Regions from separate parts of the Leifsonia sp. EB34 genome, predicted to be linked through region 2. Evidence: predicted binding sites of a transcription regulator. Region 2 holds the regulator's gene; the other holds the start of a gene.
What was found. Region 2 encodes HrcA, which represses chaperone genes, less so after heat shock. Its sites were predicted from a motif close to TTNGCACTCGNNNNNNNCGAGTGCNAA; they were not measured.
Positions count from the first base shown of each region.

Region 1 (4,407 bases), 850 kb from region 2:
CAGCGCGGAGCAGCCGGACAACACTCCCGCGAGCACCATCAGGACGGCCGCGCGGGCGAGGCGGCTGCTCCTGCTACGGTTCCCTGCTCTCACACCGAGAGACTATCGACACGAGAGGGCGCCTCCCGCGAACGGGAGACGCCCTCTACTTCGTGTCGGACGGACTCAGAAGTCCATGCCCGCGCCCGGGTCGCCGACCGGCGCCGGGTTCTTCTCGGGCTTGTCGGCGACGACGGCCTCGGTGGTGAGGAACAGGCCCGCGATCGACGCGGCGTTCTGCAGCGCCGAGCGGGTGACCTTCACCGGGTCGTTGATGCCGGAGGCCAGCATGTCGACGTACTCGCCGGTCGCGGCGTTGAGGCCGTGGCCCACCGGGAGCTCGCGGACCTTGGCGACCACGACGCCGGCCTCGAGGCCCGCGTTGATGGCGATCTGCTTCAGCGGAGCCTCGATGGCGACGCGGACGATGTTCGCGCCGGTCGCCTCGTCGCCCGTGAGCTCGAGCTTCTCGAACGCGGTCTTGCCGGCCTGGATGAGGGCCACGCCACCACCGGCGACGATGCCCTCCTCGACGGCGGCCTTCGCGTTGCGGACGGCGTCCTCGATGCGGTGCTTGCGCTCCTTGAGCTCGACCTCGGTGGCCGCGCCCGCCTTGATGACGGCGACGCCGCCGGCGAGCTTCGCGAGACGCTCCTGGAGCTTCTCACGGTCGTAGTCCGAGTCGGTGTTCTCGATCTCCTGGCGGATCTGCGCCACGCGACCGGCGATGGCCTCAGGGTCGCCCGCGCCCTCGACGATGGTGGTCTCGTCCTTGGTGATGACGACCTTGCGGGCCTGGCCGAGCAGGTCGAGGGTGACGTTCTCGAGCTTGAGGCCGACCTCCTCGGAGATGACCTGGCCGCCGGTGAGGATCGCGATGTCCTGCAGCATGGCCTTGCGGCGGTCGCCGAAGCCCGGGGCCTTGACGGCGACGGACTTGAAGATGCCGCGGATCTTGTTGACGATCAGGGTGGCCAGGGCCTCCCCGTCGACGTCCTCGGCGATGATGAGGAGCTGCTTGTTGGCCTGGATCACCTTGTCGACGATCGGGAGCAGGTCCTTGATCGAGGAGATCTTCTGGTTGGCGATGAGGATGTACGGGTCCTCGAACACCGCCTCCTGGCGGTCCTGGTCGGTGACGAAGTACTGCGACAGGAAGCCCTTGTCGAAGCGCATGCCCTCGGTCAGCTCGAGCTCGGTGCCGAAGGTGTTCGACTCCTCGACGGTGACGACGCCCTCCTTGCCGACCTTGTCGATCGCCTCGGCGATGATCTCGCCGATGGTGGTGTCGCCGGCGGAGATGGACGCGGTGGCCGCGATCTCAGCCTTGGTCTCGACCTCCTTGGCGCTGGCGACGAGCTCGGCGGTGACGGCCGCGACGGCCTTCTCGATGCCGCGCTTCAGCGTGATGGGGTCGGCGCCGGCGGCCACGTTGCGGAGGCCCTCCTTGACGAGCGCCTGAGCCAGGACGGTCGCGGTGGTGGTTCCGTCGCCCGCGACGTCGTCGGTCTTCTTCGCGACCTCCTTGACGAGCTCCGCGCCGATCTTCTCGTACGGGTCGTCGAGCTCGATCTCCTTCGCGATGGAGACGCCGTCGTTCGTGATGGTGGGGGCGCCCCACTTCTTCTCGAGGACGACGTTGCGACCGCGCGGGCCCAGCGTCACCTTGACCGTGTCGGCCAGGATGTTGAGGCCGCGCTCGAGGCCGCGACGGGCGTCCTCGTCGAAAGCAATGATCTTTGCCATGTGTTTCTCGTCCCTCCCGGACGTCTGCGAAAGATTCCGATTGTTAGCACTCGATCAGATGGAGTGCTAAAGCGATTCTGGCACTCGCGCCCGGGGAGTGCAAGCGCGGTGGAGCTAGGGGCAGCGCGGAGCGATGCCGCGACCCCAGCGCCGAGGGAGCCTGCGACCGAGGTTGCCACTGGCGCCCGCACAGAGAAAGGAGCGCCGCCCCGAAGGGCGACGCTCCTCTTATTGGTCTTGCCGATCGCTGCGTACTACAGCGGACGCACCGACTCGGCCTGCGGGCCTTTGTTGCCCGTGCCGACCTCGAACTGCACCTGCTGGCCCTCTTCGAGAACCTTGTAGCCGTTCATGTCGATTGCGGAGTAGTGAACGAAAACGTCCTGTCCCCCACCATCGACGGTGATGAATCCGTAGCCCTTTTCAGCGTTGAACCACTTCACGGTCCCGTTCGCCATGCATTACTCCCATTGCTGTGTCGCTCGCCCGGTCCAGCGCCGCGCGTTGACTCCCGATCCTAATGCTTGCAATAGCTGTTCACGCCAGTGTTTTCGCCAATCCGTTACGAAATCGGTCGGAAGTTAAACACGCCTGAAACACAGGGATGACGGCGCATCCACACGCGGAACGACGCGGTGTCAGCCCTTGTAGTCGCTTCCGACCACGACGGTCAGGTCGGCGCCGCTGGCTGCGAAGTCCTGCGTGAGGGCGGTGGTGGCGCCGGGCAGCGACTGCGCCACCCCGAGGGCGGCCGCCTGGTTCTTGGCGTCGGAGTAGTAGACGATCGTCTGCGTGAGGTTCTGCTTGTCGGCGTTCGCGACGGCGCCGACCTTCCAGCCGGCCGTCTTGAGGGTGTCGGCGACCTTGCTGCCGAGGCCCGAAGTCGTCGTGCCGTTCAGGACGTTCACCGTCAGCGACGGGTCGACGGTCGGGACGATCGTCGGGGTGGGCGTCGCCGTCGGGGTCGGGGTGCCGCTCGAGTGACTCGGCGAGGCCGCCGAACCGTGGAAGGAGATGGAGCCGCTCACCAGCGAAAGCCCGAAGATGCCCGCTGCCACGAGCACGACGACGGCGAGCGCGGCCCAGCCGACCGCGATCCAGCCGCGGCCCTTCGGGCGGGGAGCCCTGTGCGCACCGACGCGCTGCAGACCGTCGGGGATGTCGTCGAACCGGTCCCTGGGGTACTTCTCAGCCATCTACAGGTATTTCCTCGCGGTGTCAGTCACCGGACGGGAGTGTCCGGGATCGCCGTGCAGCCAGCCTGGTCTCGCGCAGCCGGAGCAGACGCTTGACGAGCATGGGGTCGTGCTTGAGCGCCTCCGGTCGGTCGATCAGCGCTCCGAGGAGTTGATAGTACCGGGCGGCGGAGAGACCGAACTCCTCGCGGATGGCCTGCTCCTTGGCGCCGGCATGCCGCCACCACTGACGCTCGAACGCGAGGATGGCCGCCTCACGGTCGGTCAGGCCGCCCGCGTCCGGCGCAGGGATCCGGTGGTCCGCAGCCTCCGCCACGTGCACCGCCTCCCCTCACCGTCTTCGAGTCAGCCCTTCCCCGCGCTCGCGCCTCATCCTAGGGGCGCTGTCCTGTGCGTTCCCCGTTTGGCCCCGGCACGTCGCGGGCCGAAACAGGGAACAGTGGCACAGGCGCCGCCGTTTAGGCTGGGGACGGACGACGAAAGGAACGCACGATGAGCGCATCGCACGACGAGGCCGCGCAGGGCACCTACGGGGTCGAGAAGACCGACGAGGAGTGGCGCCGCGAGCTCAGCCCGGAGCAGTACGCGGTGCTGCGCGAAGCAGGCACGGAGCGGCCGTGGACGGGTGAGCTGCTCGACGAGGGCCGCGCGGGCCTCTACACCTGTGCCGCCTGCGGGTCGGAGCTGTTCAAGTCGGGCACGAAGTTCGACAGCGGCTGCGGCTGGCCCAGCTTCTACGAGTCGATCCGCCCGGACGCCGTGCAGCTCCTCGAGGACGACAGCCTGGGCATGGTGCGCACCGAGGTGCGCTGCGCGAACTGCGGCTCGCACCTGGGCCACGTGTTCCCCGACGGCTTCGGCACCCCGACCGGCGACCGCTACTGCATGAACTCGATCTCCCTGAACTTCGCGCCTGAGGCCTGATGTCCGAACTCGTCGAGCGGGTCGCCGCGCGCCGGTCGCACTCGCGTGTGACGCCGGCGGCGCCGACCCACGAGGAGCTGCTGCCGCTCGTGGCCGCCGCGGGCCGGGTCGCCGACCACTCGGCGCTGCACCCGTGGCGCGTGATCGAGCTGCGCGGCGACGCGCGGGTCCGGCTGGGCCGGGCGTTCGTGAAGGACGCGAAGGCGACCGGCGAGGAGGCCGATAAGCTGGCGGCCAAGCCCCTGCGCTCCTCTTTACTGCTCGCGATCGTCGCGGTGCGCACGAAGAGCGAGAAGGTGACCGGCTGGGAGCAGGACGCCGTCGCCGCCGGCGTCGCGCACCTCCTGAGCCTGCTCCTCCACGACGCGGGCTGGGGCGTCATGTGGCGCACCGGGCACCACACCCGCTCGAAGGCCGTGCACCGGATGCACGGCCTGGGCAGGAACGAGCGCCTGCTCGGCTGGCTCTACGTGGGCGGCATCCCCGAGGACGGCAGGGACGG
Region 1 covers NZ_JBGCCV010000002.1:367,183-371,589, reverse strand. The annotation lists gene ABIA36_RS11295 (hypothetical protein) at 1-93, opposite strand, end outside; gene groL (chaperonin GroEL) at 166-1,785, opposite strand; gene ABIA36_RS11285 (cold-shock protein) at 2,040-2,243, opposite strand; gene ABIA36_RS11280 (LytR C-terminal domain-containing protein) at 2,424-2,981, opposite strand; gene ABIA36_RS11275 (DUF3263 domain-containing protein) at 3,004-3,303, opposite strand; gene msrB (peptide-methionine (R)-S-oxide reductase MsrB) at 3,474-3,905, shown strand; gene ABIA36_RS11265 (nitroreductase family protein) at 3,905-4,407, shown strand, end outside.
Region 1: a site for HrcA is predicted at 1,829-1,855, ahead of groL (chaperonin GroEL). Genes of this name have one in related genera too.

Region 2 (4,407 bases):
CCCTTCACGACCTTGGCGCCCTCCCAGCGCGACACCGAGCGCGAGGCCGACCACGGCACCACCGCGTCGACCCCGAGCTCGGTGGCGGCCTGCACGGCGAGTTCGTCGCGGTCGCCCTTCGCCAGGGCCTGGACGAGCGTGATCGCCGGTTCGGCGCGCGGGACGCGCTCCACGGCCTCCACGTCGATGGTCAGCTCGGTGTTGGTCGCGACCAGCACCTCGCCCGACGCGACCAGGCCGCGGCCGTTGCCGATGAGGACGCTCTCGCCCGGGCGGGTGCGGTTCACCGTGGCGGCGTGCTTGGCCTCCGGGCCGGTCAGCGTGAGCCGGGCGCCCACCTCGACGTCGGTGAGGTCCTCACGCAGGTAGAGCGAGCTCATCGCCGGCCCGTCAGAGGTTGAGGAACCGGTCGCGGAGCTTCGCGAACAGGCCTTGCTGGAAGCGCGCGAGCGACGGCTCCGGGTTGTGGTGGGTCGCGGCGAACTTCTTGATCAGCTCCTTCTCCTTGTGGTCGAGCTTCGTCGGCGTGACCACCTGGATGCCCACCCGCAGGTCGCCGCGGCCGCTGCCGCGCAGGTGCGTGATGCCGCGGTCCTTCACTGAGATGATGTCGGCGCTCTGGGTGCCGGGCTTCAGCTCGAGCCGGATGTCGCCGTCGAGCGCCTTCACCGTCGCGGTGGTGCCGAGGATGGCGTCGGCCATCGAAAGCTCCAGCGTGCAGAGCAGGTCGTCGCCGTCGCGGCTGAACACGTCGTGGTGCTTGACCTTGATCTCCAGGTAGAGGTCGCCGTTCGGGCCGCCGGCGGGGCCGGCCTCGCCGGAGCCCGGCATCTGCAGCCGGAGGCCGGTGTCGACGCCGGCGGGGATGTCCACCGGAACGGTGCGGCGCGCGCGGACGCGGCCCTGGCCCTGGCAGGTGACGCACGGCGTGGCGATGACGGTGCCGTAGCCGCGGCAGCTCCCGCACGGGCTGGAGGTCATCACGTTGCCGAGCAGCGAGCGCACCGAGCGCTGGATGCTGCCCGTGCCATGGCAGATGTCGCAGGTGACGGGCGCAGTGCCGGGCTGGCAGCACGAGCCGTTGCAGGTCTCGCAGACGACCGCGGTGTCGACGTCCAGCTCGCGATGCGTGCCGAAGATGACCTCCTCGAGCTCGACTTCCACCCGCAGCAGGGCGTCCTGGCCGCGCTCGCGCCGGGACCGCGGGCCGCGGGTCGCGCCGCCTCCCCCGCCGAAGAACGTCTCGAAGATGTCGCCGAAGCCGGCGAAGTCGCCCGCGCCCCCGCCACCGCCGAAACCGGTCGGGCCGCCCAGGTCGTACTGCTGCCGCTGCTGCGGGTCGCTCAGCACGTCGTAGGCGTGGGTCACGAGCTTGAAGCGCTCCTGCGCCTCCGAGCTCGGGTTGACGTCCGGGTGCAGCTCGCGCGCGAGCCGGCGGTACGCCTTCTTGATCTCGTCGGGGGTGGCGTTGCGGTCAACGCCGAGGACTTCGTAGTGGTCGGCCACGTAAGGCTGTTCCTTCTGTTCGGTGCGTCGGAGTTCTGAGGTCTGGGGTCAGTCGCCGAGGAGGCGGGAGAGGTAGCGTGCCACGGCGCGAACCGCGGCCATGTTGCCGGAGTAGTCCATCCGGAGCGGTCCGAGCAGGCCCACCCGGGCCAGGTCGGAGCCGGAACTGTACCCGCTGGACATGACGGAGGTCTCGGTCAGGCCGATGACGGCGTTCTCGCGGCCGATGCTGACCGCGACCCCGTGCTGGTCGAGCGCCATCTCGTCGAAGAGCCGCAGCAGGACGACCTGCTCCTCGATGGCCTCCAGCACCGGGGTGATGGAGCCGGGGAAGTCGGTCTCGGTGCGCGCCAGGTTGGCCGCGCCCGCCATGAGCAGCTTGTCCTGCCGGTTGGCGGCGATCTGGTCGAGCAGGGCGCTCGCCACCGGTGCGACGAGGGCACGGGTCCGGTCGGTCAGGTGCTCGGGCAGCTCGCGCAGCCGCACGGCCGCGTCGGCCAGCGAGAGCCCGGCCGCAGCGCCGTTGATCGCGCCGCGGATCTCGGCGATCTCGGCCTCGTCCAGCTCGTCCTGCAGCTCGATCACGCGCTGTTCGACCGCACCTGAGTCGGTGATGAGCACGCTCAGCAGCCGGCGGGAGCCGAGCGCGACCAGCTCGATGTGCCGGATGCGCGAGCGCGCCACCGACGGGTACTGCACGAGCGCGACCTGGTTGGTGAGCTGCGACAGCAGCCGCACCGTGCGGGAGAGCACATCGTCGACGTCGACCGACTGGCCGAGGAACGTCTCGATCGCCGTGCGCTGCGCCGCCGACAGCGGCCTGGCCTCCGCGAGGTGGTCGACGAAGAGCCGGTAGCCCTTGTCCGTCGGCACCCGGCCGGAGGAGGTGTGCGGGGCGACGATCAGCTCCTCCTCCTCGAGGAGGGCCATGTCGTTGCGGATCGTCGCGGCCGAGACGCCGAACGCGTGCCGCTCCACGATGCTCTTGGAGCCGACCGGCTCGCGCGAGGCGACGTAGTCCTGGACGATGACGCGGAGCACTTCCAGACTGCGTTCCGAGACCATGCGAACCGCCTCCTGTCGTCGCTTCGGCACCCGAGGATCGAGCACGGGAAGACATCGAATGAACTGGCACTCGATGATCCTGAGTGCTAATCATAACGCGTCGGCGTCGGAGGGCGATCACGACGCGACACGGATCATTTACCGCGCGGCTCCGGCGCAGTACCCTGTGCGCACCGGCTCGGAAAGCCCCCGCAGCCGCCCACGAAAGGGTTCCTCTCATGACAGACCCGAACCAGCCCCCGGCCGACGGCCAGGGCGAACAGCCACCGCAACAGCCGTACGGCCAGCAGCCCTACGGGTCCGCGCCCGGCCAGCCCGCCGGCGCGGTGCCTCCCCAGCAGCCCACCGTCCCTCCGCAGCAGCCCTACGGGGCTCCGACCGGTCAGCCCGCCGGCGCCGTCCCGCCGCAGCAGCAGTACGCGGGCGCCGCGGCCGCTCCCCTCGACCCCGCGCAGGACAAGCAGTGGGCGTCGTTCGCCCACCTCGGCGGGATCCTCTGGTTCCTGCCGTCGCTGATCATCTGGCTGGTGTTCAAGGACCGGGGCCGGCTCACCGACCAGGAGGCCAAGGAGGCCCTGAACTGGCAGATCACCTGGATCCTGGCCTGGGTCGTCTCCCAGATCCTCGGCGTGATCATCGGCTCGTTCACGTTCGGCATCGGCTACCTGCTGTTCAGCCTCCTCATCCCGTGGCTGCTGTACATCGTCAACCTGGTGTTCTCGATCCTCGGGTTCGTGCGCGTGAACAGTGGAGGGACGTACCGGTACCCGCTGAACTTCCGCTTCATCAAGTAGCGCCGCCCCCTAGGCTGAGACGCGTCATTCCCACTCACCGGAGGAGAAAACGACCATGTCCGCAACGCCCCCGCCCCCGCCGCCTCCGCAGCAGCCGCCGCAGCAGCCGTACGGAGGCCAGCAGCCGCAGCTCAGCCCGGCCGACGAGAAGCTGTGGGCGACGCTCATCCACGTCGGCGGCATCCTGTTCAGCTTCATCCCCGCCCTCGTTGGCTACCTGGTGCTGAAGGACCGCGGCCCGTTCATCCGCTCGCACACCGCGACCGCGCTGAACTTCCAGATCACGCTGGCGATCGCCACCGTCGTCGGCTGGATCCTCAGCGTCGTCGGCATCGGCCTCATCATCATCTTCGCGGTCTGGGTGCTGAACATCGTGTTCAGCATCATCGCCGCGATCAGGGCGAACCAGGGCCAGTTCTACACGTATCCGATCGCCATCAAGTTCGTGAGCTGAGTCTCGAACTACTCCTCGGCGAGCAGCCGCCGCACGACGGCGTCCGCCAGCAGCCGCCCTCGCAGGGTCAGCACCACCGACCCGGCGAGGGCGGCTTTCGCGTCCACGAGGCCGTCGGCGATCAGGCCGGCGACCGCACGGCGGCCTTCGCCGGTGAGCTCCCCGGTGCGCAGCCCCTCCCGGATGCGGGTGAGCAGGAGGACCCGCTCCACCCGCCGGGTCTCGGCGTCGAGCGTCTCCCGGCCGGCCGCGGGCGACTCCCCCGCCAGGACCCGCTGCGCGTACGCGGCGGGATGCTTCACGTTCCACCAGCGCACGCCGCCGACGTGGCTGTGGGCGCCGGGCCCGACACCCCACCAGTCGTGCCCGAGCCAGTAGGCGAGGTTGTGCCGGGAGCGGTGCGCCTCGTCCGTCGCCCAATTGCTGACCTCGTACCAGCCGTAGCCCGCCGCGCCGAGCCGCGCGTCGGCGAGCTCGTACATGTCCGCCTCGAGGTCGTCGTCGGGCTCCTGCACCGCGCCGGAGTGGATCTGCCGCGCCAGCTTGGTCCCCGGCTCCACGATGAGGGCGTACGCCGACACATGGTCG
Region 2 covers NZ_JBGCCV010000002.1:1,214,269-1,218,675, reverse strand. The annotation lists gene ABIA36_RS15245 (16S rRNA (uracil(1498)-N(3))-methyltransferase) at 1-380, opposite strand, end outside; gene dnaJ (molecular chaperone DnaJ) at 391-1,506, opposite strand; gene hrcA (heat-inducible transcriptional repressor HrcA) at 1,555-2,571, opposite strand; gene ABIA36_RS15230 (DUF4870 domain-containing protein) at 2,790-3,365, shown strand; gene ABIA36_RS15225 (DUF4870 domain-containing protein) at 3,421-3,819, shown strand; gene hemW (radical SAM family heme chaperone HemW) at 3,828-4,407, opposite strand, start outside.